2 regions of the Pseudoalteromonas sp. CF6-2 genome follow, and region 2 is predicted to be linked to the other one. Evidence: predicted binding sites of a transcription regulator. Region 2 holds the regulator's gene; the other holds the start of a gene.
What was found. The regulator sigma-54, encoded in region 2, starts transcription at its own class of promoters, with help from an activator protein. The targets are predictions, from matches to a motif close to GTTGGCACGNNNNTNGNNT.
Positions count from the first base shown of each region.

Region 1: a site for sigma-54 is predicted at 10,919-10,937, ahead of flgB (flagellar basal body rod protein FlgB). Genes of this name have one in related genera too.

Region 1 is NZ_CP091442.1:2,549,790-2,566,253, reverse strand. Features, by position in the region: gene L3Q70_RS11935 (Ig-like domain-containing protein) at 1-7,101, shown strand, start outside; gene flgN (flagellar protein FlgN) at 7,380-7,811, opposite strand; gene flgM (flagellar biosynthesis anti-sigma factor FlgM) at 7,804-8,124, opposite strand; gene flgA (flagellar basal body P-ring formation chaperone FlgA) at 8,203-8,907, opposite strand; gene L3Q70_RS11915 (chemotaxis protein) at 9,050-9,982, shown strand; gene L3Q70_RS11910 (protein-glutamate O-methyltransferase CheR) at 10,004-10,834, shown strand; gene flgB (flagellar basal body rod protein FlgB) at 10,972-11,382, shown strand; gene flgC (flagellar basal body rod protein FlgC) at 11,385-11,816, shown strand; gene L3Q70_RS11895 (flagellar hook assembly protein FlgD) at 11,830-12,510, shown strand; gene flgE (flagellar hook protein FlgE) at 12,567-13,934, shown strand; gene L3Q70_RS11885 (flagellar basal body rod protein FlgF) at 14,128-14,892, shown strand; gene flgG (flagellar basal-body rod protein FlgG) at 14,914-15,702, shown strand; gene flgH (flagellar basal body L-ring protein FlgH) at 15,718-16,401, shown strand; gene L3Q70_RS11870 (flagellar basal body P-ring protein FlgI) at 16,414-16,464, shown strand, end outside.
Region 2 is NZ_CP091442.1:3,102,538-3,119,001, reverse strand. Features, by position in the region: gene L3Q70_RS14415 (YgiQ family radical SAM protein) at 1-2,115, shown strand, start outside; gene mgtE (magnesium transporter) at 2,191-3,549, opposite strand; gene L3Q70_RS14405 (HPr family phosphocarrier protein) at 3,760-4,032, opposite strand; gene rapZ (RNase adapter RapZ) at 4,046-4,891, opposite strand; gene ptsN (PTS IIA-like nitrogen regulatory protein PtsN) at 4,892-5,344, opposite strand; gene hpf (ribosome hibernation promoting factor) at 5,348-5,635, opposite strand; gene L3Q70_RS14385 (RNA polymerase factor sigma-54) at 5,662-7,161, opposite strand; gene lptB (LPS export ABC transporter ATP-binding protein) at 7,271-7,996, opposite strand; gene lptA (lipopolysaccharide transport periplasmic protein LptA) at 7,993-8,514, opposite strand; gene lptC (LPS export ABC transporter periplasmic protein LptC) at 8,504-9,058, opposite strand; gene kdsC (3-deoxy-manno-octulosonate-8-phosphatase KdsC) at 9,055-9,606, opposite strand; gene L3Q70_RS14360 (KpsF/GutQ family sugar-phosphate isomerase) at 9,609-10,580, opposite strand; gene L3Q70_RS14355 (calcium/sodium antiporter) at 10,584-11,555, opposite strand; gene L3Q70_RS14350 (ATP-binding cassette domain-containing protein) at 11,802-12,620, shown strand; gene mlaE (lipid asymmetry maintenance ABC transporter permease subunit MlaE) at 12,613-13,392, shown strand; gene mlaD (outer membrane lipid asymmetry maintenance protein MlaD) at 13,406-13,954, shown strand; gene L3Q70_RS14335 (ABC transporter substrate-binding protein) at 13,957-14,643, shown strand; gene L3Q70_RS14330 (STAS domain-containing protein) at 14,636-14,929, shown strand; gene L3Q70_RS14325 (BolA family protein) at 14,935-15,192, shown strand; gene murA (UDP-N-acetylglucosamine 1-carboxyvinyltransferase) at 15,208-16,464, shown strand, end outside.

The DNA of each region.
Region 1 (16,464 bases), 550 kb from region 2:
GGGCTCGATACTGAGATAGGCACATTAGATTCTACAGCACCACTGATAACCATTGATAACCTTGGCACAGTCAATGACCCTACACCAATTATCAGTGGTACAACAAATGAACCTGCTGGCAGTGTTGTACAACTGACGGTAAGTAACGGGGTTGATAGTTATGTTTTTACTGCCATTGTCAGTGGCGGTGGCACGTGGGCTGCTGAGGTACCTGAAGAATTACAAAATGGTACATTTGATATTGTAGCCTCGATTACTGATGCGCAGGGCAATGAAGCTGTAGCAACAAGTTCGTTTGTTTTAAATGCCAGTGCGCCCAGTCTTTCAATTGATACAATTAACGATACCAATGACACTACACCAACCATCAGTGGTACATCGGATGCGCCTAACGGTACCGTGGTGTCTATTATTGTCGAAGACAGTAACAGTAATTTGCAAGCCCTATCCGCCGTCGTTCAAAATGGAATTTGGGTAGCCAATGTCACATCGCCATTAAGTGAAGGGGCATTTTCTGTATCAGCTTCCGTTACTGTTAATGGTATAACTGGTGATGCAACAGCTCAAGGTCTTGTTGACATAACGGCACCAACGGTCAGTATTGATGCACTGGCTGATACCACGGATATTACCCCTCTCATATCTGGACAAGCTTCAGGCTTGGCTATTGGCAGTGTTGTTACTTTACAAGTGACTGATAGCGCTGGAAATACTCAATCATTAGCAGCGGTTGTTGGTGCCAATGGTAATTGGTCTGTCGAAGTAGAGACAGGGTTAGCTGAAGGTACTTACACCGTTGAAGCCATTGTCGCGGACACGGCAGGCAATACCGCTTCAGACACCACCACAGGCGTTGTCGACTTAACAGCACCTCTTGTCTCAGTTAATGGTCCTTTCCTAACAAATGATGATACGCCACTTGTAACTGGTAGCTCTGATTTAGCGAATGCAAGTGTTGAAGTAACATTTACTGATGTGAATGGCGATAGTCATATTGTTGTTGTGCAAACGGACAGTAACGGAAACTGGAGTGCAGAGGCTTCGCAGTCACTCGCAGATGGTAGTTATAATGTTTCAGCAAGCATAACGGATGCTGCCGGTAATACCGGTACTGATACTGATAGCGGTGTGATTGATACAATTCCTCCACAGCTTGCCTTTGAACCTACCTTATTATTAGGTCAATTGATTACTTTGAGTGGTACATCAGATTTACCGGCAGGAAGTGTGGTTACGGTTACTCAAAATTTAATCGGTGCACCAGCAGTCACAACAACCGTAACAACAGATGCTAATGGAAATTGGTCATTAACGGGGTTGAGTGTGCCCATTGTTAATTTGGCATCTATTACAGCAACTGCGTCAGATGCCGCAGGTAATGTCACAACAATTACTACAACTGACTTTGATGATACACCGCCGATTTTAACTGTCAGTGTAGATGCTTTAACTAATGATAATACTCCCCTTATTTCGGGCACCACTGATGCTGGCCAAGGCGCGCAAGTAACCGTTGTTGTTACCGATCAAGCAGGGAATAGTCAAACACTCACTGCGACTGTGAATGCAAATGGTGAATGGTCAATCAGTCCGAATGTGATACTGGCAGATGGCACATTTACTGTCAGTGCCAGTGTGCAAAATAGTTTTGGTAATACCACAACAGAAACAGCCAGTGGCGTTATTGATACTGTAGCACCGAGTTTAACGCTTGATGGCGTTGGTAGTGTCAATGATGTAACACCTGTACTGAGTGGCACCAGTGACGAAATAGGTGCGACCATTAATATAGAAGTGACTGATAGCAATGGGACACAGCAAATTAGTGCAACAGTGGCAAGCGATGGTACATGGTCTGTAGAAGTGCCAAATGGCTTAGCTGAAGGAAGTTACACTGTTACTGCATCAGTCAGTGACGATGCAGGTAATACGACAACCCAAAACGCGACAGGTGATATTGATATTACCTTGCCTATAGTCACTGTGAATAATAACGGATTAGGAAACGATAGCACGCCATTATTAAGCGGTACATCTGGTGAGGCAGCAGGAACAGTTGTCAACCTTACAGTGACCGATATCAATGGTGATACGTATGATTTAACGGCAACGGTTGATGCAAATGGTGACTGGCAAGTAGAGGCGCCTTCACTCCCTGATGGTAATTACACCGTTTCAGCAAGCATAACCGATGATGCCGGCAATATTGGCACAGCATCCGGCACCGGTAATATAGACACTGTTGCCCCTGCTATTTCGATTAATAGTCTTGGCACTGTAAACACAAACACACCTACAATAAGTGGTACCTCAACAGAGCCGCAAGGCACACAAATATCTCTGATTGTGACTGATTCAAATAACGTTGATGTGTCTTTAACGGCTGTCGTTGATAGCAATGGAGATTGGTCGGTTACATCTATGGTATTAGCTGATGATGACTACACTGTTGTAGCCACAGTCGTAGATCCTGCAGGTAATACTGCCAGCGCCTCAAGTGACTTTACTGTTAACATCAGCGCGCCGAGTATGTCAGTTGATGCGATAGCCGATACGAATGACACAACCCCGACAATTACAGGCACTACTTCAGCGCCAAACGGCTCGACAGTGACCGTGGTGATTGATGATGGTACTAACCCGCCACAAACATTAACTGCGACTCTTCTTGATGGCATTTGGTCTGTGACACCACCTACAGCATTAGCAGAAGGTAACTTCACAGTGACGGCAACAGTTACCGTTGGAGGTGTTGATGGTGAGGCGTCAACGATAGGCGTTGTTGATTTAACATCACCTACTATCAGTATTAACAACATAGGTAGTACAAATGACGATACACCAACAATTAGTGGGGTCACTGATGCAAGTGCTGGCAGTACCGTTACACTAGAAATTACGGATTCGCTCGGCGGTATTCAAACGATCACCGCGACTGTACAGGCTAATGGCTCATGGTCGGTATCGCCGAGCATAGCATTAGCAGAGGGCAGTTTTACAGTTAACGCCAGTGTATTTGATGTTGCAGGTAACGAAGGTACGGTAACTGAAACAGGCTTAATAGATACGACTGCGCCAACAATCGTGATTGATCCACTCTCTGATACAACAGACGTAACACCATTGATCAGTGGGCAAAGTAGCGGCGCTTCAGTCGGTACGCTTGTTACACTAACCATTACCGATGGCGCAGGGCAAGAGCAAGTCGTCACGACGCAAATACAACCAGGGGGGGTATGGTCAGTTGAGGTAACCACACCATTGGCTGAGGGTGAATACACTGTTAATGCGACATTCGAGGATGCTGCTGGTAATCAAGGCTCGGATACAGAAACAGGCAATGTTGACCTTACTGCGCCCAATATCACCATTGATGCACCTGAATTAACTAATGATAATACACCGACGGTAACCGGTACGTCTGATTTAGCAAACACGCAGCTAGACGTGACCTTTTTAGATGCCGACAGTGTTAGTCATGTTGTTACCGTAACCACAGATGCTTCAGGTAACTGGAGTGCTGATGCAGGTCAAGCGCTTGCTGATGGTAGCTATACCGTATCAGCGACAGTTCAAGATAATGCGGGCAACACCGGCACAGCATCTGATAGTGGTATTGTTGATACTATTGCACCTGATATTCGCATTATACCTTCGTTCCTATTAGGTAATTTAGTCGGGCTATCTGGCACATCTGATTTACCTCAAGGCAGTGTCATTACCATTACTGAGCAGTTAGTCGGTGGCTTAGTGGGGGCAACTTATACGGCTACCACTGATGCGAATGGTGATTGGGAGGTTGCAAATATCACTGTACCGCTACTTAACTTAGCTTACGTAACGGCCACTGCCACGGATGAAGCAGGGAACACCGCTACGGTGAGTACATTAAATTTTGATAATGTTGCTCCTGTCTTAACACTCAATGTTGATTCTTTAACTAATGACACGACGCCGACTATCTCAGGAACAACTGATATGGGAGAAGGGACTGTTATTAACATTACCGTCACTGATAGTGCTGGTGGCTCGCAAAGCTTTACAGCGACAGTGTTAAATGATCAAACCTGGTCTGTTGATGTCCCCGCAGCGCTTGCAGAAGGTGGCTTTACGGTAACAGCGTCGGTTAGCGATGAAGTGGGTAATTTAACCACGGAGCAGGCATCGGGTGTGCTAGATAGTGTAACCCCAAGCCTAGTTATTAACGATATTGGTGCTACTGCAGATGTTCGACCAACGATTTCAGGCAGTAGTAATGAAATTGGCGGTACAGTCGTTGTCGAAGTAGCAGGGCAAACAATTACAACGACAGTGGCAAGTGATGGAACGTGGCAGTTTGTTGTTCCCCTTGATATTAGCGACGGCAGCTACACAGTTACCGCTACAATTACGGATGATGCTAATAATACGCAAACAGTAACAACACCCATCACTGTCGATACGGTTGATCCTGTTGTCACACTGGATGCGCTTGTATTAGGTAATTCCAGTACGCCAGTTATTTCTGGCACATCGACAGAACCACAAGGTACGCTTGTCGATGTTAGCGTTACAGATAGTAATGGCGATATTCAAACATTGACGGCAACAGTACAAATCGATGGTACTTGGCAAGTAACGCCCAGTGATTTGCCTGATGGTAACTATAGTGTGACCGCGAGTATTACCGACTCTGCGGGTAATTCAGGTAGCGCTTCAGATACCGGTGCAATTGATACCTTCGCGCCAATTCTTGTCATTAATGGTCTTGGCACAATAAACGACACCACACCAACCATTAGTGGGACAACGAGCGAACCACAGGGTAGCACGGTGAACATAACCGTTGAAAATGACGGTAATACCTATCCGCTTACTGCAACAGTGCAAGCAGATGGTAGTTGGTCTGTCGATGTATCACCTGCTTTAACAGATGGTGCAGTCAGTATTACTGCAAGCATTACTGATGCGGCAAGTAATACGACAACGGCCACTGAAACAGCGACTCTTGATAGTAATGCACCTACCATCGCTGTTGACGCACTATCAGTGACGAACAATACAACACCGACTATCTCTGGCACCAGTGATGCCGCAGATACCACGCAGGTGACTGTGAATGTTGAAGATGCACTTGGCAACATTCAGACCGTCTTTGCAACCGTAACAGGGGGTGTATGGAGTGTGCAATTACCGACACCATTAAGCGAAGGTAGTTTTAGTATTACAGCGAGTGTGACCGAAGGCGGGTTAACAGGCACTGCCACACGCAGTGGTGAAATCGACCTAACGGCACCTCTATTCAGTGTTAATACACCAGATGTAACAAATGATACAACTCCTACAATCAGTGGCACCAGTGATGCTCCGCAAGGTACCTTAGTATCAATAACCGTAACAGATGCGCTCAATAATGAAGTCACAGCGAGTGCAATTGTTGGTGCAAGTGGTAATTGGTCTGTTGCACTTGCTTCCCCCCTTGCTGAGGGAGCTTATACAATTGATGCAAGTATTACAGATGCTGCGGGTAATACAGCAATAGATTCGGCATCGGGTAGCATAGACATAACACCTGCAGATGTAACGATTGATCCAATCGCCGTGACAAGTGATTTAACACCAAGCGTGACAGGTAGTGCAACAGGGGCTACAGCAGGGAGTTTGGTGATTGTTACATTTGTTGATTCTGTGGGAGTAAGTCACAGTGTTGAAACAACATTAGATGCAAACCTAGAATGGCAGGTTGAGGCAACACAAAATCTTGCTGAAGGAGCATACACAGTAACAGCAGTTGTCAGAGACAGTGCTGGTAACGATGGTTCTATCTCAACAACGGCGGTGATTGATACGATTGCACCTACTATTAGTATCAACGCGAGTAGTTTGATACTCACAAATGATTCAACACCAACAGTGAATGGTACGTCTGATCTCGCTAACAGCAATATTATTGTTACTTTCACCGCAGCTGGTGGCGTAACGCATAGTGTTGCGGCTGTGACAGATGTGAACGGCGACTGGCAAGCAACCGCGACTCAAGCTCTTGCTGATGGTACTTACTCTGTTGCTGTAAGTATCACTGATGAAGCTGGAAATACTGGAACAGACAGTAAAACCGGCGGAGAAGTTGATACGGTTGCACCAGAACTTTCAATCGTACCGTCATTCTTATTAGGTAACTTGGTTTCGCTCTCTGGTACCTCAGATTTACCTGAGGGCAGCGTTATCTCAATTACGAATCACTTAGTGGGAGGAGGCGTCAGCGCACCCTATACAGCCACTGTTGATGCAAATGGGGATTGGCAAGTCCTTAACTTATCTGTTTCATTACTAACGCTTGCTTATGTTGAGGCATCAGCAACCGATGCCGCAGGCAATACCACAACCATATCTAGCATTGATTACAGTAACGACCCTAGTTTAGATGCGTTTAATGTAACTAATTATAATCCAGGCGTTTTAGGACTTCTTCTCCCATCAGCTTCAGGGGAGGCAGAACCAGGCACAGAAGTTTATGCCATTGGTTCTAACTTGGTTGGGCTTAATTTATTAAATATTGTTGATTTATCTTTACTTAATTCAGCACCTACAGTCACCGCAGATAGTAATGGTGATTGGTTTATTAGCTTGTCTGTATTAGATCTAGGTAATGAATATTACTTTGCAATCGTCGATCCTGTAACAGGTGACTTCATTGTTAAAAATACCGAAAATGATTTAGTGGGCACTGGGGTACTCGATACTGAGCCAGATGGGGGGCTTATTGGTTTAGGCAGTGAACCTTTGTTAGCTGATTTTGATGAGAGTGAAGAGCAAATGGCACAAGGAACTGAGCCTCAACCACTTGGCGAAAGTATTGATTTGAGTTTGGTTATGACAGACACAAGTACAGATTCTACTATTGCTGAGGGGGCGGCACCACTTGAACTGAGTATTGATGATGTACTCACCGATAGTGAGCAAACGGATGTACTTGCTCTTGATACTGGCAGTGAAAGTCAAAGTTTGGCATTCAATGGTGAGCCCGAAGTGACATCAGACGCAGCAAATGATATTCAAAATGACTCTGAGGAGTTAATTAAGAAACTCATCGAAGGCGGCAATAACGCTATCGATATTTAAAACGAGTTACTAAATACAAATAAAGCGCGATTTATCGCGCTTTATTTTTGACTCTGAACAGCTTATTTTAGTAGATATGGTTTTAGGTTTTGCTTAGGAAACTCACGAGTAAAGCTTACTTTGTAGTCGCGACTTTATGTCGCGTTATTTATAAGCAATAACTTGGAGCAATAATCAGGTTTACAGCGCCATCTTTTCGGCAAATAGCAAAGTGGCTTATCAGAGGGGGCTATCAATTTGTGAGGTTGTCGTAATAAAGGAGAGATAACCCAAACGCATTACGCTTTTAGGTTATGTACAATTTTATTCTCGCCCTGAATAACACTGCCACCTTGATCATAGGTCATAGACGATGGTGCACCAATTAAAATATCTTTTAATTGTTTTACACTTAGTTGGGCTTGATGTGCGGCATGTGCATTGACATCGTTTTTCTTTTTGCAATTTGTAAGAAGCTCATTCACCTGCGTGATAAGTGAAGAAACGTCTTCATCTTGAGCATCATTTTTACTCACAAGCACCTGAACTTCTTTATCAAGCGTTTGAATTTTTTGTAATAAGGCGATTTTTTGTTGGGCAATCTCTTTTAAACCTTCACCTCGTTTTGAGGCAATGGCTGTTAGCTCATCATCTAAAAGCGCAGCAATAGACTCTAAATAAGAGACTTGCTGTGTTAATTTGCTGGCAATTAAATGGTTATGATCAGCCATAAACGTCAAACTCGAATGCTGCGATGTTCTTTGCTAGTTTTTCAGTATCAATTTGATACTTTCCTTCGCTGATTGCTTTTTTCAACTCAGCGACTTTTGTACTGTCAAAACCAGATGACTGCTCAGCCTTTTCTTGCAAAGATTTTAATTGCTTTGCTTGCGGCGTTAAACTCACTGAATCTGCACTGGCTTTAGGCGCAGCTGATTTAGCCGTTTGCGTGTTAAGGTTATCTTTTTGTAAATCAAGCTGTTTTTGCTTGGTATTCGTCAACACAGATGTTTGCTGACTATTATTATTGACGTTGCTTACCATTATTTTGACCTATACATTACCCAACATATGCCTTGGTATCGGCAGGCACACAAGATACTTTAACATAAATATTAAAAATTAAATATTCACCTGTACAGACTCGACACCATCCACGCGTGCATTTAATACTTTACCTGATTTTTTGTTTTTTACACGTACTAATTCATCAAGCGTACCATCTTCTAAAGCAACACCTGTTGTTTTGATTCTAAGTCCACGTATCGCTGCAATGATGGTTACATTATCCCCTTTGCACACCATACAAATATGGCTCATGACAATCGGAAGACCGCTGCGGATATTACGTTTGCTCCGACTTCCTATTAGCACTGATTCATCTTGAATATATTGCGTACGAACAAATTGTTTAGGCTTCATTTCAAGACGCAGATGTTCAGCTTTAATAACCTCTCCACGAGTTAAATTGGTTGTTACTACTACCACAGGCTCAAGTTCAATAATTCTGACATGCACATACTGCGTCCAACTATTTAAGTCTTCGCATTTAAGTTGTACGGTTACCTGCCGATTAAAAGGAGGTTCAGTCGGAACGGTTTTACTCAGCGGTAACTGACAAGGCCTATCAGGGATTCGGCTATCAAGAGGCAGTGCGCTGACTTGTGGTGTTGAATCCAGATCAGTTATTTGTTCGCTGATAAAATCGATAGCGATTTGTTGAAGTTGCTGGTGATTATAGACTTCAGCGTGAAGTTGCGTACTAAGCAACAGGCTAGCAAGAAAATAAAAAACACTGTATCTTCGGCTTTTTTTTAACAAACTCATCATGTTTCGACTATGCTTATGGTTGAAAACAAGGTATAAATATTTTGCGTCAAAAAACAGACGCTTTGTAACCTTATGTAGCTTTAACACAAAGAAAGCAATTATTGTTCCGACTCTGGTTGTTTATCTTTAGGAGATTGAAATGGCAGGCATTTTAGACTCAGTTAACCAGCGTACTCAGTTGGTTGGGCAAAACCGCCTTGAATTACTATTATTCAAACTCAGAGGGCGTCAACGCTTTGGTATTAACGTGTTTAAAGTAAGAGAGGTTTTACAATGCCCACCGCTTACAAACATGCCAAAATCAAACGCCTATATCCGTGGTGTGGCCCATATTCGAGGTCAAACTATCTCAGTTATCGATTTATCTATGGCTGTTGGCGGTCCTGCGATTGAAAATATTAAAGATAGTTTTATTATCATTGCGGAATACAATCGCTCAGTTCAAGGCTTTTTAGTCGGTGGTGTTGAACGTATTGTAAATATGAATTGGGAAAAAATTATGCCTCCGCCATCAGGCGCTGGCCGTTATTCGTATTTGACAGCCGTTACCGAAATTGAAAACGAGCTGGTAGAGATCCTTGACGTTGAAAAGATTCTTAACGAGATTTGCCCGGTTAATACTGAGGTCAGCGCTGAGGTTGTGGGCGAAGGCGAAATTCAAAAAGATTTAGGCGAACGCATTGTCTTTATTGCTGATGATTCTGCGGTAGCAAGAAACCAAGTTAAGCGTGCACTTGAGCCATTAGGTGTGCAAACTGAACTTGCTAAAAATGGTAAAGAAGCGTTACTCAGGCTACGTGAAATTGCTGAACTTGACTGTCAAAACAACATCACTGAACGTGTTGGGTTGCTGATATCTGATGTTGAAATGCCTGAAATGGACGGTTATACCCTAACAGCAGAAATAAAAGCCGATCCAAAATTATCACCGCTACATGTTATTTTACATACATCGCTGAGTGGTGTATTTAATCAAGCAATGATTGAAAAAGTGGGTGCGGATGATTTTATTGCAAAGTTTAACCCTGATGAATTAGCGAGAGCTGTTAAAAAATGGGTTCACTGTGATTAATAATTTATAGGTGGTATTACTTTGGAAAATAAGCACTTACAACAAAGCGAATACGATCAATTTCGCTCTTTTTTAGAGCAACAATGTGGGATTGTGTTAGGTGATAATAAACTTTATTTAGTTAAGAGTCGCCTAGCCCCATTGATGGCTCGCTTTAGTGTGGAATCGTTATCACAGCTTGTGAGCAAAACATTAAGCCCTCATGAGAGGCAGTTACGTGCCGCAGTTGTTGATGCGATGACGACAAACGAAACACTTTGGTTTCGTGATCAATACCCCTTTGAGTTACTTAAAACTAAATTGTTTCCTGAATTTAAAGACTTGCGTAGACCGGTGAAAATTTGGTCTGCGGCAAGCTCTTCTGGTCAAGAGCCTTACTCGATAGCTATGTCGGTTGCTGAGTTTCAGTCTAAGCAACCTGGTGTTTTAAAAATGGGTGCGCAGATTATCGGTACTGATATTTCAAATACTATGCTTGATATGTGTAAGAATGCAGAATACGACTCACTTGCCCTCGCACGAGGCTTGTCGATGGAAAGGCGGCAAAAGTTCTTTAAGGATAGTGGCAATGGTATGGCGCAGGTGGTTGATCCAATAAGAAAAATGGTCAGTTTTAGGCATCTAAACTTATTAGATTCTTATGCCTTGATGGGCAAGTTTGATATTATTTTTTGCCGCAATGTACTGATTTACTTTTCACCAGAGGTTAAGGCAAAAATTATTGCGCAATTTGCGCAGGCACTTAACCCTAAAGGCTATTTATTTTTAGGTGCATCTGAGTCAATGGCAGGTTTAAGTGATAGTTTTGATATGGTACGTTGTAATCCAGGTATCATCTACCAGAAGAAATAATTCCCTCCTAGCAACCTAACGATTAGGTTGCTATATTTTATTTATTTTCAATTAGTTATAACCATATTTATAGCCCCCTTAATTTTTGGCTTATCTTTTGCATTATGCTACGCAGAGTCAAATTTTTGGAGATGGTTATGGCTATCAGTTTTGATAAAGCATTCGGTGTTCACCCCCATGCAATGTTGATCCGTTCACAACGTGCTGAGTTATTAGCGACGAATATCGCTAATGCTGATACGCCGGGCTACAAGGCAAAAGATGTGGATTTTGCATCTGCATTAAAAGCGGCAAAAAGCAACCAACAAAGCGGCAACACTATGGTACGTACAAACGAGAAACACCTTGCGGGTGGTAGTCGTTTTGTTGGTAACTCAGAAATGTTTCGCACGCCAAATCAAGCAGATACAGGTGATGGTAACTCTGTTGATATACAAGTGGAACGAAACTTGTATGTACAAAACTCATTAGAGTATCAGGCAAGCCTGCAATTTATGAGTAGTAAAATTAAAGGCCTTAAAAAAGCCCTCGGTAGTCAAGGAGCTTAATCATGAGTTTATATAATGTTTTTGATATTTCAGGTACGGGGATGAGTGCACAAAATGTGCGTTTAAATACCACGGCGAGTAATATCTCAAATGCAAATACGATTAGCTCAAGTCAAAATGAGACTTACCGAGCGCGCCATCCTGTGTTTGCCGCTGAACTAACAAAAGCGTCAGCATCACAAAGCAATCCTCAGGGCTCTTCTGTTGGCGTTAAAGTACTGGGTATTGTAGAGAGCGACAAGCCCCTGCAAATTGAATATAACCCGAATCATCCAAGTGCAGATGAAAACGGTTATATCTACAAGCCTAATGTTAACGTCGTAGAAGAAATGGCTAATATGATTTCTGCCTCTCGCTCTTATCAAACAAATGTGCAAGTTGCTGATGCAGCAAAGCAAATGTTAAGTAAAACACTGTTGCTTGGGCAGCGGTAACCGAGGATAAGTTATGAGTAACGACATCAGCAGTGCGTCATCCACGTATTTAGATAACTTACGTTGGCAAGACAATCAAACGAAAACAGAAGAGAAAGATGACACATTAACACAAGAAGATTTCTTCTCGTTATTAACTCAGCAGTTATCGTTTCAAGATCCGAGTAAGCCCGCTGACAATGATCAAATGATTGCTCAGATGACAAACTTTACCATGGCAGAAGGTATTTCAAATCTTAATAGTAAATTTGAATCCCTTACGGCTTCGATGACATCTAACTCGGCACTACAAGCATCTACTTTAGTGGGTAAACAAGCGTTGCTTGAGTCAAATATGTTGGATTTAAATGAAACGGGTGTTTCTAAAGGATCTGTTGTTGCAGAAAAACCGGTAGATAAGTTAACACTACGTATTGAAGACGAATCGGGCCAACTTGTCAGAACCATTGAGTTAGGTGCGCAATCTGCTGGTGCAATTCGTTTTGAATGGGATGGCGAAAATGAAGATGGTGAACGTTTGCCTCCTGGCGAGTACAAAATCAAAGCCGAGGGAAGTGTTAATGGTGACTATACTAGCTTACCGATAGCGACTTTCAAGAACATTGAGAGTGTCAACATTAATGGTTCGAGCGGCATTATTATAAATACTAAAGAAGGCGCGGTTAGGCTAACTGATGTAGCAGAAATCGCTTAATTATACAGATTAATTAGTTAGCCAAGTGCTACAGATTGACACTTTAGAGGTGAATTATGAGCTTCAATATTGCATTAACCGGACTTGCTGCCGCGCAAAAAGATTTAGATGTAACAGCAAATAATATTGCGAACGTTAATACGACAGGCTTTAAAGAATCACGAGCTGAATTTGCAGATGTATATGCATCTTCAGTGTTTAGCTCAGGTCGAACTAAAAATGGTGACGGTGTGCAAACAACCATGGTGGCTCAACAGTTCCATCAGGGGTCACTACAGTTTACTAATAACTCGCTTGATTTAGCCATCACTGGTGAAGGTTATTTCGCGATGAGCCAAGAGCTAGGTGCTCAAGATTTTACTTATACGCGCGCTGGTGCCTTTAAGCTAAATAAAGATAACTTTGTTGTTGATGCTAAAGGAAACTACTTACAAGGTTTCCCTGTGGACCCTGCAACAGGCGATACAACGTCAGTGAGCTTAAGTACCTCTTCAGCTATTCAAATCCCAGACTCATCAGGCTCGCCGCGTTCAACAAATAACGTGTATTCATCGTTCAATCTAGATTCACGTTCTACTACGCCAACAGTGACGCCTTTTGATCCTGAGACAAGTGCGTCGTATAACAGTTCGACATCGACAACGATATATGACTCACTGGGTGAGCCGCACGTATTACAGCTTTATTTTGTTAAAACAGATGCGACTGTAACGGGGAATGACAATGAGTGGCAAGTGTATGCTACGCTTGATGAGAAATCATTTAGCCCAGCAGGTGTTGAAGAAACAGCAGCACCTTACACACCATTATCGACATTTCAATTTGATTCAAGTGGTTTGCCATTAAACACAAATGGTGCACCAAACACAGATGCTACCTTCAACCCACTTTCTATCCCAAATGGTGCGGGTGCTGGGGTTGGTTTATCTGACTTATTATCAAATGGTGCGAGTTTCCCTGAAGACGTTAATATTAACTGGCGTGATGAAGCAGGTACTACGAATAAAATACCAACCCAGTATGCCAGCCGCTTTGAAGTGAAAGCACTTGAACAAGATGGCGCAACAGTGGGCCGCCTAGCAGGTATTGATATTGGCACAGATGGTAAGGTTGTTGCTTCGTACAGTAATGGTGATACCTCATTCCTAGGGCAAGTTGCCATGGTTCGTTTTTCTAATTCACAAGGCTTACAACAAGTGGGCGATACATCGTGGAAGAAAAGCTTAACCTCTGGTGAGCCTATTGCTGGGGAGCCAGGTTCAGGTACACTTGGTACTGTGAATTCTTCTGCTCTTGAGCAGTCAAACGTGAACTTAACAACTGAGTTAGTTGATTTGATTAGTGCACAGCGTAACTTCCAAGCAAACTCGCGTGCGCTTGAAGTGAACTCAACACTGCAACAAAATATCTTACAGATCCGTTAATAATAGCGGATCTTCAACTCAATCCGACACAAGGGCTGCTCTTTAATAGGCAGCCTTTTTCATTTTAGTCATATAGGCCCACACCGCTACAACAGAGAGCTTTACATTCCATAGGCGCTTAAATAAGGCGTCAATTTTACTTTGGCACTGTTATTGCATTTATCAAATATCGTATTTTTAATGAGTCAATGTTATGGACAAAATGGTCTACATTGCCATGTCGGGTGCTAAGCAAAGTATGCGAGGTCTAGCCCTAAAGGCTAATAACCTAGCGAATGCTAACACCACTGGCTTTAAAGCTGATTTTGCACAAGCCCGCTCTATGCAAGCATTTGGTGAAGGCATGCCTACACGCGTGTTTTCTATGCAAGAGCGACCTGGCTCAAATATGGAGTCGGGTGGGTATGTTGAGACTGGGCGCGATCTTGATGTTGCATTGAGCGATAGAGGTTGGCTAAGTGTTCAAGATGCCTCAGGTAACGAAGCTTATACAAAAGCCGGCACATTAAACATTACTCCCGATGGCGCATTAATGACCAGCCATGGACGTCAAGTTATTGGCGAAGGTGGTCCGATTATTTTGCCACTGCCGATTGAAAAAGTTGAATTTAGTTCTGATGGTTCTATACAAGTTCGACCTCAAGGTGCGCCAGCAAACTTTTTAGAAGTCGTTGACAGACTTAAGGTTATTGAGGCTGACAACACGCAACTTGAAAAAGGTAATGATGGCTTATTTCGGCCAAAACCAGAGACCTTAGTGAATGGTCAATGTACCTTTTGTGATGTGTCAGAAAATGTAGAGGTGTTATCAGGCACACTTGAAATGTCCAATGTGAATCCTGTACATGAAATGGTCGATATGATCAGCCATCAACGCCAATTTGAATTACAAGTTAAATTGATGAAAACAGCGGAAGAGATTGATGAACGTCAAGATCAGCTGTTACGCATCGTTTAATAGCACTGAGAGGGTAGAATTATGAATCCTGCATTGTGGATCAGTAAAACAGGGCTTGATGCCCAACAAACCGATATTTCGGTGATTTCAAATAATCTCGCGAATGCCAGTACGGTAGGCTATAAAAAAAGCCGTGCTGTATTCGAAGATTTACTATATCAAAATATCAATCAGCCTGGTGGTCGCTCATCACAAGATACTGAGATGCCATCAGGTTTAATGCTTGGTGCGGGTGCAAAAGTAGTTGCAAACCAAAAGAACTTTTCGCAAGGTAACATGCTTACTACCGAAAACTCACTCGATTGGATGATTTCAGGCCCCGGCTTTTTCGAAGTACAACTGCCAGATGGAAATATTGCTTACTCACGTAATGGTCAATTTACAACCGATGAAGATGGCCGAATTGTAACCTCTGGTGCGGGTTTCCCTATTCAGCCTGAAATGAATGTTCCTGACGATGCACAATCAATCACTGTTTCACAAGACGGTGAAGTATCCGTGCGGGTGGCAGGACAAGCAGAAAATGTCGTGATTGGTCAGCTTACAATCAGTGATTTTATTAATCCGTCGGGTTTAGAGCCGATGGGGCAAAACCTGTATACAGAAACCGCTGTAAGTGGTGCGCCTGTGCAAGGTAATCCAGGTATTGATGGCTTAGGCACTGTGGTTCAAGGATCACTTGAAACGTCGAACGTTAATGTAACCGAAGAGCTTGTTAATCTGATTGAAACGCAACGAATTTATGAAATGAATTCAAAAGTGATTTCAGCGGTTGATGAAATGCTTAGCTATATTAATCAGCAGCTTTAATGGGTAGGGGGTCGCATGCGTAATATTATCTTAGTCACATCGGCAGCATTTATGTTAGGTGGTTGTATGTCAACACAGAACCACCATGTGGTTCAGGATGACCCTTACTATGCACCTATGTATCCAGAGCCTTCTGCTGAACAAATGGTACCAACAGGTTCATTGTTTGATAGTTATCTGTCAAATGATCTGTATTCAGATAAAAAAGCACTCAGAACAGGCGATATTATTACTGTTAAGTTGCAAGAGTCTACGCAAGCATCGAAAGCGGCAAAAACTGAAACAGATAAAGAAACGGATGCCAGCTTAGATCCGGTTATCGGCTTAGGTGGAAACCCAGTTAATATAGGCGGAGATAGCATCCAGTTTGGCATTGGCTCAGGTTCATCGTTTAAAGGCGATTCAAAGTCAAACCAGTCTAATAGCTTATTTGGTGATATATCCGTCAATGTAATGCGCGTTTTGCCTAATGGCAATTTAGTGATCCGCGGTGAAAAGTGGTTAACCTTAAATACAGGCGAAGAATTTATTCGTTTAGAAGGCTTAGTTCGCCCTGAAGATGTCACTGCCGATAATACAGTCACATCAAATCGCATTGCGAATGCACGAATTCAATATTCAGGAAAAGGGCAAATGCAAGAGTCGCAAAGTGCTGGGTGGCTTTCACGATTCTTCAGCAGTTCACTTTTTCCTTTTTAGAGGTAACACATCATGAATGGGGTTAAATACATCATCGCACTTTGCTTACTTAGTTTGCAGTTT
Region 2 (16,464 bases):
ACAGCGCCATTTTTACCCACTACTCGCGCTGAGATGGATGCGTTGGGCTGGGATAGCTGTGACATTATTATCGTCAGCGGTGATGCGTATGTTGATCATCCTAGCTTTGGTATGGCGGTGATTGGTCGCATGCTTGAATCACAGGGGTTTCGTGTTGGTATCATTGCCCAGCCTGATTGGAACTCTAAAGATGCTTTTATGGCGTTAGGTAAGCCTAACTTATTCTTTGGTGTAACCGCGGGTAACATGGACTCAATGATCAACCGTTATACCGCAGAAAAGCGTATGCGTCATGATGATGCTTATACACCAGGTAACATAGGCGGTAAACGTCCTGACCGTGCGGTGGTTGTATATAGCCAACGTTGTCGCGAGGCCTATAAAGACGTGCCGTTGATCATCGGTGGTATTGAGGCGAGTTTACGTCGAATTGCTCATTATGATTACTGGCAAGAAAAAGTACGTCGAAGTGTGTTGTTTGATGCCAAAGCCGACATTTTAATTTACGGTAATGCTGAGCGTCCACTCGTTGAGGTTGCCCACCGCATCGCTGGTGGCGAAGCCATAGAGACTATTCAAGATATCCGCGGTACTGCGGTTATTCGTAAAGAGCCTTTACCTGGCTGGCGTGGTAGTGATTCCACTGCCATCGATAAAATCGGTAAGATTGATCCCATTCCAAATCCGTATGGTGCCGATGATGTTGGTTGTAGTAAGTCTGAGTTTAAACAAGCGGGTATTGATTTAACCGCCGAGGCTGCTAAACCAATTACTATTCAACCTGCACGGCCTAAGCCATGGGAAAAGACATACGTAAAGTTGCCAGCGTATGAGCAAGTCAGTGTGAATAAACCACTTTATGCCCATGCATCGCGTATTTTACACCAAGAAACAAACCCTGGCTGTGCGCGTGCGTTATTTCAGCGTCATGGCGATCGTTCTATTTGGGTCAATCCGCCTGCATTCCCACTTGAAACAGAAGAGATGGATGGGGTATTCGGTTTACCCTATCAGCGTATTCCACATCCAAGTTATGGTGATGAGAAAATCCCTGCCTACGAGATGATAAAAACCTCAGTGAATATTATGCGTGGTTGTTTCGGCGGCTGTTCATTCTGTTCGATTACTGAACATGAAGGACGCATTATCCAAAGTCGTTCTGAGCAATCTATCATTGATGAAATTGAGCAAATTCGTGACAAAGTGCCAGGCTTTACAGGGGTTATTTCTGATTTAGGTGGGCCGACAGCGAATATGTACAAGCTGCGTTGTAAGAGTAAAAAAGCAGAAAGTACGTGTCGTCGTTTATCCTGTGTATACCCTGATATTTGTAAGCACATGGACACTGATCACACGCCAACTATCGAACTTTATAAAAAGGCTCGTGGCGTTAAAGGCGTGAAGAAGATTTTAATTGCCTCTGGCGTTCGTTATGACTTAGCAGTTGAAGATCCTCGTTACGTAAAAGAATTAGTTACTCACCATGTTGGTGGTTACTTGAAAATAGCCCCAGAGCATACTGAAGATGGCCCGCTCTCTAAAATGATGAAGCCGGGTATGGGTGCCTACGATAAGTTTAAAGAGTTATTTGATAAGTATTCGAAAGAAGCGGGTAAGAAGCAGTACTTGATCCCGTATTTTATTTCTGCTCATCCAGGCACCAAAGACGAAGATATGGTGAACATGGCGTTGTGGTTAAAGAGTAATGACTTTAAACTTGATCAAGTGCAGAATTTTTATCCATCACCCATGGCCAATGCAACAACGATTTATCATACTGAGATGAACTCGCTGCGCAATATTAAAAACAATACTGAACAAGTGCCAGTACCAAAAGGTGCACGTCAGCGTCGCTTACATAAGGCTATATTGCGTTATCATGATCCAGCAGGTTGGCCAATGATCCGTGAAGCGCTGAAAAAAATGGGTAAGGCGAACTTAATTGGTAAAGGACCAAATTGCTTGATACCTGAAGAGAGCCGCAATGAGAAAGCAGCGAAAGGAAAGGGCGGTAAAGGCCGTGCAGCACTGACACGTCACACTGGTTTTAGCCAGTTTAAAAAGGCCAATACTAAACCTAGAGTTGGTAAAAATAAGCAGCGTGCAAGTAAATAGAAATAAAAACGGCCCTTAGAAGGGCCGTTTTTATTTATACCAATTCGCTTAATTAAGTATTATTGCGAATTGGTATTAGATCAACAACCAGGTTGCGGTGCCTAAAAAGGCAAAAATACCCACAATATCGGTGACGGTGGTCAGCACGACACTGCCTGCAAGAGCAGGGTCAATTTTCATTTTCTTTAAGATCAAAGGAATGCTCGCACCAGCAATACCTGCTGCAACGAGATTCATAAACATCGCAAAGGCAAGCACCGCACCGAGCTTAAAGTCCCACTGCCAGAGTGCGACAACACCGGCGATTAATATCGACCAAATAACACCATTTAGCGCCCCAATCGCGAGTTCTTTGAGTAATAAAAAGCGTTGGTTGGTTTGATTAATATGGCCAACGGCTATACCACGAATAACTAAGGTAAGTGTTTGGCTACCAGCAACTCCCCCCATTGAAGGCACAATTCCATTAAGTACCGCAAGGATTGGTAAGATTGCTAAGGTGTTTTCAAAGAAGCTTGCAACGATGGCAGCTAACAATGCGGTTAATAGGTTCACCCCAAGCCAAATAGAGCGACGCTGCGAGCTTTTCAGAACGGGTGCAAAGGTGTCTTCTTCATCATCAAGACCCGCAAGGCTAAGCATGCTATGCTCTGCATCTTCACGAATGACGTCAACGATGTCATCGATGGTTATACGACCAAGCAAGTGGGCGTTATCATCCACAACAGGCGCTGAAATCCAGTTATGACGCTCGAATAGTTGAGCAACATCACTTTCGTCCATCGAAATGAGAATAGACTCACATTCTTCATCCATTAAATCGCGAACAATTTTGTCTGATGGGCTGGTTAAAAGTGTTGTTAATGACAAGGCACCTAAAAAGCAATTATGTTTATCAACCACGTACAGATCATCTGTACCTTCAGGTAGCTCACCACGTAGACGTAAATAACGCAGTACAACGTCTAATGTGACATCGGGGCGAATAGTGACGGTATCACTATTCATTAGTGCGCCTGCAGAGCGCTCCTGATAAGAAAGTGCTTGGGTCGCTCTTTCTCTATCTTGCGTATCCATAGCCCCGACAACATCTTGATAAACAGTATCAGGTAAGCTACGAAGTACTTCACCTAAGTCATCATCGTCCATGTCCTCAGTTGCGGCGGCAATATGCTCAGGTTCCATCTGGGCAATAATGCCAAGGCGTACATCTTCTGAAAGCTCTTCAAGTACGTCACCACGTACATCTGGATCAACGAGTTGCCACAACATGCGGCGGATTTTATGAGGAGATGACTCAAGTAACAGTGCTGTATCGCAAGGTGCTGTTTTAGCTAGCATACCGCGCACTTGAACAAATTGACCACTATTAAGTGACTTGGTCACCTGTTTAAGTTGTTGTAGTGGGTAATCTTGTTCAAAGGCTTCTGGCATTGGCGTCCTTACAACTAAAAAAGTGAGCTCTGGCTAAATAAATACAGCATAGTTGCACAATAATAAATTTGCTGAGTTATCGTTTAAAGCAACCATTATATTAAGAATATTTGTTATATAAGATGAACGAATGACTTAAAAGTAAGATATTTAAGAGGAATTTAAATACCTAAGTTAAGTTTAACGCAAATCTTTCGTGCTTAGCAAATGCTATTCTTGCTCATGAAAGCGTTGTGCTATTAATTCACCTATTGCATTAAGTGCAGCAGTTGCATCAGGGCCTTCGCATACAACGCGTACTTCTTTACCTTGGCTGCTTTCTAATAACATTAGAGCAAGTACACTGTCACCTTCAGCTTCTTTGTCATCTTGATATAACATAATTTTAGCATCAAATTGAAGTGCAAGTTGTGCAAGTACAGTTGCTGCCCGAGCGTGTAAGCCAAGTTTGTTTTGAATTAAAAACGTATTTTCAGCATACATGTTAAAGCCCTTATTATAAGTCTTGCTCACGATGGCGAATTTTTACATTTGCATGGCTTTTCGCGAAACTTTCACCAATCGTCTGTGCTAAGTAAACCGAGCGATGCTGTCCACCTGTGCAGCCAATTGCGATCGTTAAATAGCTGCGGTTATTACGTTCAAGGTGTGGTAACCACGTTTGCACAAAGGTTTGAATCTGCCAAGTGAATTTTTGCACTATGCTATGGCTTGCAAGGTAATCTTTAACTGGTTGGTCGAGACCCGTAAGTGGCTTAAGATCTGGCTCCCAGTGTGGGTTTGGTAAAAAGCGTGCATCAAATACATAGTCAGCTTCTTTCGGGATACCATGCTTAAAGCCAAATGACATAAAGGTAATAATAAGCTTTTTGTCTTTTTTACCGAGAATCTTCTCACGAATTGACTCTGCTAGCTGATGTACACTTAAATCCGTTGTGTCGATCATAAAGTCGGCGCGGGTAATTAGTACATCGAGCAGTATTTTTTCTTGCTTAATTGCTAAATCGAGTGGTAAAGAATCTAAAGAAAGCGGATGTAAACGTCTTGTCTCAGAGAAACGTCTAATGAGTGTTTGATCATCACTATCAAGGTAAAATAAGGTTGGATTGGCGAAACCTGGCAAGTATTCAAGAATATCATTAAATTCTTGTTGCTCTTTTGGCAGGTTACGTACGTCGATACTGACTGCTATTTTGTCGTAATTATCAGAGACGCTGCGCACTAGCGAAGGTAATAGGTTTACAGGAATATTATCAACGCAATAATAACCAAGATCCTCAAGGACTCGTAAAGCGACTGATTTACCTGAGCCAGAACGGCCACTGATAATAATTAATTCCATTTATGCCTCTGATGCAATAACTTGAAACAGTTCCTGATCGGTTTTAGCGCTGCGTAACTGTTTACAAAATTCTTTGTCTTTTAGTCTATCAGCAATTGTTGATAAGGTCTTTAAATGAAGTTGGCAGTCTCCATCAGGTACGATGAGTGCAACAAAAATATCAACAGGGCGGTTGTCAATTGCATCAAAGTTAATTGGAGATTCGCTCACTATAATAAACGCATGCGGTTTATCAGCACCTGACATACGACCATGCGGAATAGCAATACCTCTACCAATTCCTGTGCTCCCCAATTTTTCTCGATTGAGTAAAGCATTAAGAATATCTTGCTGCGATAGATGAGGAAGCTGCTCATGAGCGAGTTCGCTGATAAATTCGAGAATTCTTTTTTTGCTATTAAAAAGGACCGCAGCTTTGCTGCAGTCCTGGCTAGTAAGTGAACTAAGTTTCATAATTTAGTGTCGAGCTAATTTCTCTTTGTGTTTAATTACTTGGCGATCAAGCTTATCAATTAGCGAGTCGATGGCCGCGTACATATCTTGATGCTCTGTAGAGGCAAACAGTTCGCCTCCGTTTACATGTAAAGTTGCTTCTGCTTTTTGACTTAATTTTTCTACGTCTAAAATGACATGAACATTATTAATATGATCAAAATGCCTTTCTAGTTTCGCAAACTTGGTGTTTACATAGTCTTTTAATGAATCTGTGATTTCTACATGACGACCAGTTAGGTTTAGTTGCATAAGCATTTTCCTTCTATGTAAAACGTCTAAATCAAGCTTTTACGCTGATTAGACGGCGGTATTGCTAGAGACTCTCGGTATTTTGCAATTGTACGTCTAGCTACTTTAATTCCTTGCTCAGCCAATATATCTGCAATCTTACTATCACTCAATGGCTTCGCTGAGTTTTCTGCGGCAATAAGCTTTTTGATTAAAGCGCGTATTGCCGTTGATGAACACTCGCCACCATTTTCTGTGCTGACGTGGCTTGAGAAGAAATATTTCAACTCAAAAATACCCCTTGGGGTATGCATATATTTTTGCGTTGTAACCCGTGAAATCGTCGATTCATGCATTTCGACCATTTCAGCGACATCATTTAGCACCATCGGTTTCATCGCCTCAGGGCCGTGTTCAAAGAAAGCCTGTTGTTGTTGAACAATACAGTTCGTTACTTTTAATAAAGTATCATTCCGGCTCTCTAAGCTTTTAATAAACCACTTAGCTTCTTGCAGATGAGAGCGAATAAACTGACTGTCGCTGCTTGATTTTACAGAGCGTGACATAGCCGCATATTGGCTATTCACTCTGATCTTTGGCATACAGTCAGGGTTAAGCTCAACGACCCAACGACCTTTTACTTTTTTTACTGATACGTCGGGTATGACGTATTCAGACTCTTCACGTACGATGCTATCCGCGGGCTTAGGGTTCAAGCTATGGATAAGCGTCATGACTTCTTTTAGCTCGTTTTCTTTAAGCTTAGTCTTTTTCATCAAAGTACGATAGTCGCGACTTGCTAATAATTCGATGTGCTCAGATAAAACCATTTTAGTTTCAGCCAAATAAGGTGTATCTGCATCGAATTGACGAAGTTGAATACATAGGCACTCTTGTAAACTGCGAGCACCAATGCCGACAGGATCAAATAGCTGTATTCTTTTTAGGACCGCTTCGACTTCATCAAGTTCTATTTCTTCTTCTTCATCATCGTTTTGATTAAAGCTTTCAACAATATCCTCACAACTGACGGTTAAAATACCTGAGTCATCAATAGCTTCGACTATAGCAACAGCAATTGCTTCATCAGTTGGACTAAATGGGGTCAACTGTAGTTGCCACATCAGATATTCGTGGAGAGTTTCGGTTGACGCACCTTGATAAATAGACTCATCTTCTGGCATTGGCCCTGAAGAGGTTGAAGGAGCTGCACTCATGTACTCATCCCACGTGACGTCCATTGCTAGGTCGTCACTAACGGTATCTTTATTGAGTGCATCACTGCTTTCTTGCTCGTACTCACTTGGTGCTTCTTCTGCCGTAGCAGTGACTTGTGAATCATCAGAGTCAGATTTTTGTTCGTTTTTACCGATTACGTCTTCACTGTAATCCGCTTCTTCCACTTCAAGTAGAGGATTACTATCAAGCGCTTCTTGTATTTCTTGCTGGAGATCCAATGTACTAAGTTGCAATAAGCGAATGGCTTGTTGCAGTTGTGGAGTCATTGTAAGTTGCTGGCCCATGCGCAGCTGTAATGATTGCCTCATGTATCCCTAACAATCCTTTTTAAATCATTTATTGATACTAATTTGAGTCAATATCAATATGTTGTCATTATTGTAAGTCTAGCAGATGCTCTAGTCGGTGGTGTATTGGTTACAACCTGAATTGCTCGCCTAGATAAACATCGCGTACGGTTTGGTCTGCTAATACGTGTTCAGGCGTGCCTGATGCAATTAGCTCCCCATGAGAAACAATGTAGGCTTTTTCACAAACATCAAGGGTTTCTCGAACATTATGGTCAGTTATTAGTACACCGATACCACGGTTTTTCAAATGCTCTATAATTTTCTTTATATCTAACACTGAAATTGGATCAACACCAGCAAAAGGCTCATCTAGCAGAATAAATTTTGGATCTGCGGCTAATGCTCGCGCGATTTCAACACGGCGACGCTCGCCTCCTGATAGCGCCATACCTTGGCTATCTCGAATGTGCTGAATACTAAATTCATCAAGCAGGTTATTGAGTGTTTCTTCTCGTTGCTGTTTTTTAAGATCTTTACGTGTTTCAAGAATCGCCATCAGATTTTGGTAGACCGTCAACTTTCTAAAAATGGATGATTCTTGGGGTAAATAGCCAATACCTAATCGAGCGCGATTGTGCATGGGTAATAAAGTGATGTCGTTGTCATCAATACTAATTTTACCTTTGTCGCTTGGCACTAGCCCAACAATCATGTAGAAGGTGGTGGTTTTACCTGCACCATTAGGGCCTAGTAGGCCAACAATACTGCCAGCTTCGACTTCTAGTCCCACATTTTTGACAACTTGGCGGCCTTTATAGCTCTTTGCTAACAGCTCTGCTTTTAATGTACTCATGGCTGGCCTTTATCATCTTTTTTATTATCAACAGGCACTAAGATTGTATGCACACGATCCGTTGAATTTTCGTCTTTTTCAGCACTAATGAGTTGTTGTTCCATGTCATAAGTTATACTTTTTGCACTGACTTTTTGCCCTGCTTGTGTCACTTGTGCATCGCCAACTAAAGTGAGTAAACGCTTTGCTACATCGTAACGTACTTCGTCTGCACTGGCGCTCATAACCGTGCCATCTTCTTGTTTTTCTTCAAAGTAGGCTGGCTTACCTGTGGCAATGATAAGTGAAACAGTACCATCAACCTCACCAGCATGTGCTTCTAGGCGATCTGCGGTAATACGACGATTACCATGGGTTATTTCTACATTTTCTTCAAAAATCCCGACTCCATTTTTTAACTGACCTACTTGGCGATCTGAGCTAATGCTGATAGGAGTACCCGCTTGGTCTGCAGCAGCGCTTGAAAACGCAATCAATAAGCTTGGGATTAGAAGTAATTTTTTAAGTTTATTGGTCATAGTATATGGTTCGTGTATGGTTAGTTAACTCGACGATTTCGGCTTTTAAATCAGCTTTTAAACCTTTACCGGTAATCTTTAAGTTTGGGCCTGTTAATGTAACAGGTTGTTTTGAGTACATAGTCATTTTTTCAATATCAACATTGATATTTTCTGCGTTGATATCTTCAATCATGCCATTATGAGTTAGATTTTTTGCAACAACGTCACCTTCAAAAATAAGTTGATCGTTTTCGTACAAGGTAGCCTCTTTTGCTTTCACCTGCCAAACCTGTTGATCCCCATAAATGGTAAAAATAGGCTGTTCAAAAAAAGTAAACCCTAATTGCTGGTATAGCTCCATTTTAGCCGCAGCGACTTTATGGCTGATGTTACCTTGCTCATCATACGCCGTTTGCTTTAGCGCAATGGCGGTGTAATCCGGTGTTGCGATTATCTCGTCTTCACTGTTTATTGCGCCTGTTGGTTGGCTAAAGTACGGATACCATAACCAGATCATGCAACAAACAAAAACAATACTCAGTAAAATACGGGCTATATTCATGCGCTGGTTCCATCAGTTGTTAACGCTTTCGCGTTTTCCAGCATTAATAAATCTGTAAGCTCTCGCACAGCGCCAAACCCTCCGGGTAACATGGTGGTGTAATGAGCGAGTCTTTTTATAAGTGGGTGAGCATCGTTTACAGCAACCGCAAAGCCTACTTTTTCCATGACAGGTAAATCAGGGCCATCATCACCGATATAGGCTATTTGCTCATCGCTCAAAGTCAGTTTGTCTTTTAATTCTTGATACGCAATAAGCTTGTTTTCTTGACCTTGATAAATGTGTTGTACTGTTAGGCTAGTCATGCGTTGCTGAACTATTTGTGAATGTCGCCCTGTAATAACCGCAACCTCAAAGCCACTATTTATTAATGCTTTAATACCAAAGCCATCTTTGGTATTGAACGCTTTGAGTTCTTCACCGTTATTTCCTAAGTAAATACGGCCATCAGAGAAAACGCCATCAATATCGCAAATGAGTAGTTTTATTTTCTGAGCACGTTGGCTTACATCGGTGCTTAATGGCTGATAAAGCTCGGCAAACGTCATCTTTAAAGTACCCCTGCTTTTAAAAGGTCTTGCATATTAAGTGCGCCAATCGGTGTATTACTTTCATCGATTATTATTAAACCGTTAATGCGTTTTCGTTCCATAATATTCAATGCTTCCGCAGCGAGCATATCAGCATGTGCGGTGGTGCATGAGCGCGTCATTACTTGGCTAATCGATGTGTTATGAATATCGACACGTTGCTCTAAAATACGGCGTAAATCACCGTCAGTAAACAGACCTGCAAGCTTTTTGTTTTCATCGACAATAGCTGTCATACCGAGGCCTTTGGCTGACATTTCTATTAGTGCATCTTTAACACTTTGGGATTCGGTAACGATAGGTGTGGCACTGCCAGTATGCATGACGTCTTCAAGGCTCAGTAATAAGCGCTTACCTAGGCTTCCCCCCGGGTGAGATAAAGCAAAATCATCGGCAGTAAAACCGCGCGCTTCAAGTAGGGCAACGGCTATCGCATCGCCCATAACTAATGTCGCAGTGGTGCTGGCAGTCGGGGCGAGGCCCAATGGACACGCTTCTTGGCTAACTTTGATGCACACATGGACATCCGATAGCTTCCCCATAGTTGAGTTAGGGTTACCTGTTAGAGATATCATTTTTGCGCCAATACGCTTAATAACAGGAATAATACCAAGCACTTCACTGGTTTCACCTGAATTTGAAATGCACATCACAACATCTTCACGTGTGATCATACCTAAATCACCATGACTCGCTTCACCTGGGTGAACAAAAAATGCAGGGGTGCCTGTACTTGCTAATGTAGCGGCTATTTTGTTGCCGATATGGCCTGATTTACCCATACCTATGACAATAATACGACCTGTGCAATGAAACATTAATTGGCAAGCATGTTCGAAATCAGCATTGATATACTGTTCAATTTCTCTTAATGCTTGCGCTTCAACTTCAAGAACTCGCTTACCTTGCGCAATAAAGCTTTGCTGCGTCATTTGTTATCCTATTTGACTGAAAATATAGCCTTGGTATGCAATAAATGCGACTAACAATAAACCACCTTCAATTCTATTGATACGACGAGCACCTCTTAAGTTCAATGACATAGCGATTAAAGCAATGGTTGCGCCAATCATAATCAAAGCATCTCGGTTAGCCGCTGAAGGGTCGATGATTGATGGGTTGATAATCCCTGCAAGAGGCAGTACCGCCAATAGGTTGAATAAGTTTGAGCCAACAATATTACCTAAGGCTAAATCATCTTCATTTTTTAGTACGCCGGCTATACAGGCTGCTAGTTCAGGTAAACTGGTGCCAATAGCAATGATGGTTAACCCAATCACCAAGTCGCTTAAGCCAAAGTATTTTGCAATATCTACTGCCGAACCAACCAGAAAGTGTGAACTGATAGGAAGAAGGATCATACCCACGACAAGCCAAAATAAAGCTGAACCTGTAGAAACATTATCAGGGATGTCTTCACACGCTTCAGAAACGAAAGGGTCATCCGCTTGGTTTTTATCCCTTAAAGAAATAATAACTAAGCCTGCAATAAAAACAATAAAGCCAATAAGGAGCGCAACACCCTCAGCAAATGAAAAGAAGTTATCAGAGAATATGTACCAAGAAGCCACCGACACTAATAGTACTAGTGGCATCTCACGTTTGAGTGTTGTTGAAGAAACAGATAAAGGCCTTAACAGTGCTGTAATACCTAATACTAGTAAGATATTAGTAATATTAGAGCCAACAGCATTCCCTACCGCGGTATCTGTTTTGCCTGCAAGGGCTGCTGATGCTGACACCATCATTTCCGGTGCCGATGAACCCATGGCAACAACCGTAAGGCCAATGATTAGGGTTGGGATCCCCATGTTTTTTGCCAGTGCCGCTGCCCCGTAAACAAAACGGTCTGCACTCCATACAAGTGCGGCAAAACCGATAATTAAAATGACAAAAGAAGTCACCATTTTTATACGCCAATATTACTTAAACAGATGACTGCAAATAGTAACAAAAGCAAACCTGAAAGTATAAGTAAAAGAATAGACTGAATGTTTTAAATGGGTGTTTTTTGGAAACTAAATTTAAGCGTGTATTAAGTTCGACATTTCTAGCATAGATTATTTTGATAGAAAATATTACAAAATTTTACGATTTGTTTTTTCCATCTTGACTAAAAAACCCTTAAAATGGCAAAACTAGTGAAAAAAGTTATGGAGAGCGACTTGTCGCAATCAATAGTAGAAATCAAGGATGTAACCTTTTCACGGGGCGATAGAATCATATATAAAAATATGACTTTTAACATTCCGAAAGGCAAAATTACCGCTATTATGGGACCAAGCGGCATTGGTAAAACCACCATGTTACGCTTAATTGGTGGCCAACTTAAGCCTGACGCGGGTGACATTTTATTCGAAGGGCAGAGTATCCCTAATATGTCACGCAAGGCACTTTATGCTGCCCGTACAAAAATGAGCATGTTATTTCAAAGTGGCGCTTTGTTCACTGATATGACTGTATTTGATAACATTGCTTTTCCCTTACGTGAACACACGCAACTCAGTGAAGACTTAATTCGTCTTGTCGTGTTAATGAAACTACAAGCCGTTGGTTTACGTGGTGCACAAGATTTGATGCCATCTGAGTTATCGGGTGGTATGGCAAGGCGTGCTGCACTAGCGCGTTCTATTGCACTTGATCCTGAACTCATTATGTATGATGAGCCTTTTGCTGGCCAAGATCCTATTTCGATGGGGGTGTTAGTGAAACTCATAAAATCACTTAATCAGGTGCTCGGTTTATCCTCTTTAATTGTGACACATGATGTCACTGAAGTTTTAAGCATTGCAGACCATGTTATTATAATTGCTGAACAAGGGGTGATAGGCGAAGGCTCCCCTGAGCAAATGCAGAACCACGAGTCTGAATTAGTACAACAATTCTTAAAAGGTTTGTCTGATGGCCCCGTGCCTTTTCATTACCCTGCTCCTGAATACAGTGAAGAGTTATTAGGAGTGCGCAATGTTTGATCTTTTGCAAAAGCTAGGACATAAAACCTTAGGGCGTTTTGCGGCACTGGGTCGTTCTACACAAATGTTATTTGGCGCCTTAGTCAATAAGCCGAACTTTAAAAAGGGCACGCCTTTACTTATACGTCAGTTGTATATGGTGGGGTCGCAATCGCTGCTTATTATTATGGTGTCAGGCTTATTTATAGGCATGGTACTTGCGCTCCAAGGCTACACTGTATTAGTTGGTTATGGTGCTGAGGACAGTTTAGGTCCATTGGTTGCACTTAGCCTATTGCGTGAGCTTGGGCCTGTGGTTACAGCACTGCTTTTTGCCGGTCGAGCGGGAAGTGCTTTAACGGCGGAAATCGGTCTAATGAAAGCAACAGAGCAACTATCGAGTCTAGAGATGATGGCAATTGATCCGCTCAAGCGAATTATTGCACCTCGATTCTGGGCTGGCTTCATTAGTATGCCCATATTAGCACTTATTTTTTCTGCGGTAGCTATTATAGGCGCTCATTTAGTGGGTGTTGATTGGCTTGGTGTTGACTCGGGTAGCTTCTGGTCAATCATGCAATCGCAGGTGTCGTTTCAACAAGATATCGTAAACGGCATGATTAAAAGTTTTGTTTTTGCCATGATCGTGACTTGGATTGCTCTTTATAAAGGGTATGACTGTATCCCAACCTCAGAAGGGATAAGCAAAGCCACAACAGAAACCGTTGTGCACTCGTCACTGGCAGTATTAGGTTTTGACTTTATTTTAACAGCGGTAATGTTTACCAGCTAATTAGGGTATAAAGATGAATTCACGGAAATTAGAAATTTTAGTTGGCTTTTTTGTAGCCCTTGGTATTGCTGCATTTGCGCTATTAGCATTTAAAGTTGCCAATGCGGGGATCAGCGGTAATGGTGAGACCTACCAGCTTAATGCAAAGTTTGAAAATATTGGCTCTTTAAAAGCGCGTGCGCCAATTAAAGTGGGTGGTGTTGTTGTGGGGCGTGTCGAGTCTATCTCCATTCATCCTAAAGAGTTTGTTCCTGTGGTTAACATGGCTATTGATGCGAACTATTTATGTAAGTTTTCGGATACGACATCAATCTCTATTTTAACGTCAGGTATTTTGGGTGAGCAATATTTAGGTATCAATCCTGTTATTGCGCCACAGTCAGCTGAGCAACGTTGCATGGGAAGTGAAGTCACTGCCGATGAGCAAGATGCAGGCTTAGATGAACTATTTGGTGTCGAGAGTAAAGCATTAGCTGATGGTGATTATATTACTGATACTAAATCAGCATTAGTACTTGAAGAACTAATCGGTCAGTTCTTATTCAACCAGGGTGGTGAGTAATTATGTTTAAGAAATTTTTGTTATGTTTAAGTGCTGTATGTGCACTAAGTGCACTAAGTGCCAACGCGGCTGAACCAACCGTCGATTTAAAAGATCCATATAAAATGGTGCGTGAAGTGTCTGACAATACATTCGCACGCATTACTAAAGATCAGCCATTAATTGCTAAAGACAAAGAGCACTTGCGTGTTATCGTTGAAGAAGAATTGATGCCATACATTGATTATAAATACGCAGCGCTGCGTGTTTTGGGTAATCATGTTTCAAAAGTAAGAGCAATCGAGGATAAGGCTGAAAAAGCAAAAGCAATTAAAGAGTTACAGCGCTTTATTGACGTGTTTCAAAAGTATTTAATTGCGACATATGCAGGTGTATTCACACAATATACAAATCAAAGTGTAGAGTTTGGCCCTGCTCAGCCTTTTAAAGGTCAAGACGTTGTTTTAGTTAAGACAAAAATTGTTGAGTCGGGCAAACCTGATATCAAAATTGATTTTAAAGTACGTGAAGATCGTGATGGTGATTGGCGCGCTTACGATATGATTGCAGAAGGGATCAGTTTACTGGATGCAAAGCAAAGTGAGTTCCAAGGTATCTTACGTCAACAAGGTATTGAGCATGTGAGTGACTTACTAGAGCAAAAGAGCCAACTGCCAGTGCAATTTAGAGGTGAAGGTGGGAATGAGTAAAGTATCGATTACTCAACTCGATGATGACCAATTTCGCGTCAGCGGTGAACTGACTCGAAATTCTATCGGTCATGAACGACTTCTGAATATGAAGCCACAAACTAAGCATAAAACATGGTATTTTGACCTTTCTGAGGTCTCTAGGGTTGACACGGCGGGCTTAGCTTGGTTAATTCATTCTTTCGCAGAATTAAAGCAGCAAGGTGTGCGCCTTGAGCTGAAAAACAGCCCTGATCAACTGCAGAAATTAATGCAATTAGGTCAGGTCACAAACCTTTTTGAGTGAGATTTATGGAAACAAGCCAAGTCGAAACGTTATTACGCGACGAATTAAAATTAGATGAAGTAATTGTTAAAGCAAACGGTAGCCACTATGAAGTGATTGCTGTTGGTGAGTGTTTTGATGGTTTATCTCGCGTTAAAAAGCAGCAACTGGTATATGCTCCATTAATGGCGACTATCTCAGACGGTACCATCCACGCAGTGTCAATCAAAGCATTTACACCAACAGAGTGGAAACGCGAACAAAAATTTATACTTCCACAATAGTCACAGGACCTCCTCATGGATCAATTTGTTATTCAAGGTGGTACATCACTGGCAGGTGAAGTCACTATCTCTGGCGCTAAAAATGCCGCTCTGCCAATTCTTTTTGCTGCACTGTTGGGACAAGGCAAAAGTACCTTTAGTAATGTCCCTCGCTTGCGCGATATCGGTACCACAGAAGCCTTGCTTAAAACCCTCGGTGCTGATGTAGAGTGGCAACAAGATAAGCTTGTAATTGATGGCGCAACCGTCAATAAGACACTTGCACCTTATGAATTAGTAAAGCAGATGCGTGCCTCGGTTTTAGCTTTAGGGCCGCTGGTTGCGCGTTTTGGCGAAGCCCAAGTATCACTGCCTGGCGGCTGTGCAATTGGTGCTCGTCCGGTTGATATCCATATTCAGGGCCTTGAGCGCATGGGCGCGGCGATTAAGGTTGAAAACGGTTATATAAATGCCAAAGTTGACGGTCGCTTAAAAGGTGCTGAGATTTTCATGGAAATGGTCAGTGTCGGCGCTACTGAAAACTTATTAATGGCGGCAACGCTGGCTGATGGTAAAACCGTACTTGAGAATGCAGCCCGTGAGCCTGAAATTACCGACCTTGCTAATTGCTTAATCGCAATGGGCGCAAAGATCACTGGTGCAGGTACGAGCCGAATCGAAATTGAAGGCGTTGAGTCGCTTTCTGGCTGTGAATATAGCATATTGCCAGATCGTATTGAGACAGGCACCTTCTTGGTTGCTGCGGCAATGGCCGGAGGCGAGGTACTGTGTAAAAATACCCACTACCATAGCCTTGACCCTGTGATTGAAAAACTGCGTGCTACCAATGCATTGGTTGAAGTGACAGATAACAGTATTTACCTAGATATGCGCGGCCGTGATTTAAAAGCCGTGAATATCAAAACCATGCCACACCCAGGTTTTCCAACAGATATGCAAGCACAATTTACTGCACTCAATGTTGTGGCAAAAGGCAGTGCAACAATCACAGAAACTATCTTCGAAAACCGTTTTATGCACGTGCCTGAGTTGCAGCGTATGGGGGCTAATATTCGTTTAGAGGGCAATACAGCGATTTGTGGAGATACCGATAAGTTGTCAGGTGCACAAGTAATGGCAACGGATCTACGCGCTTCAGCGAGCCTTATCTTAACGGGGATTGTAGCGCAAGGTGAAACGATTGTTGATCGTATTTATCACGTTGATCGTGGTTACCAGCGCATTGAGGATAAACTTAGCGCGCTGGGTGCTAATATTAAGCGCCGCTCAAAT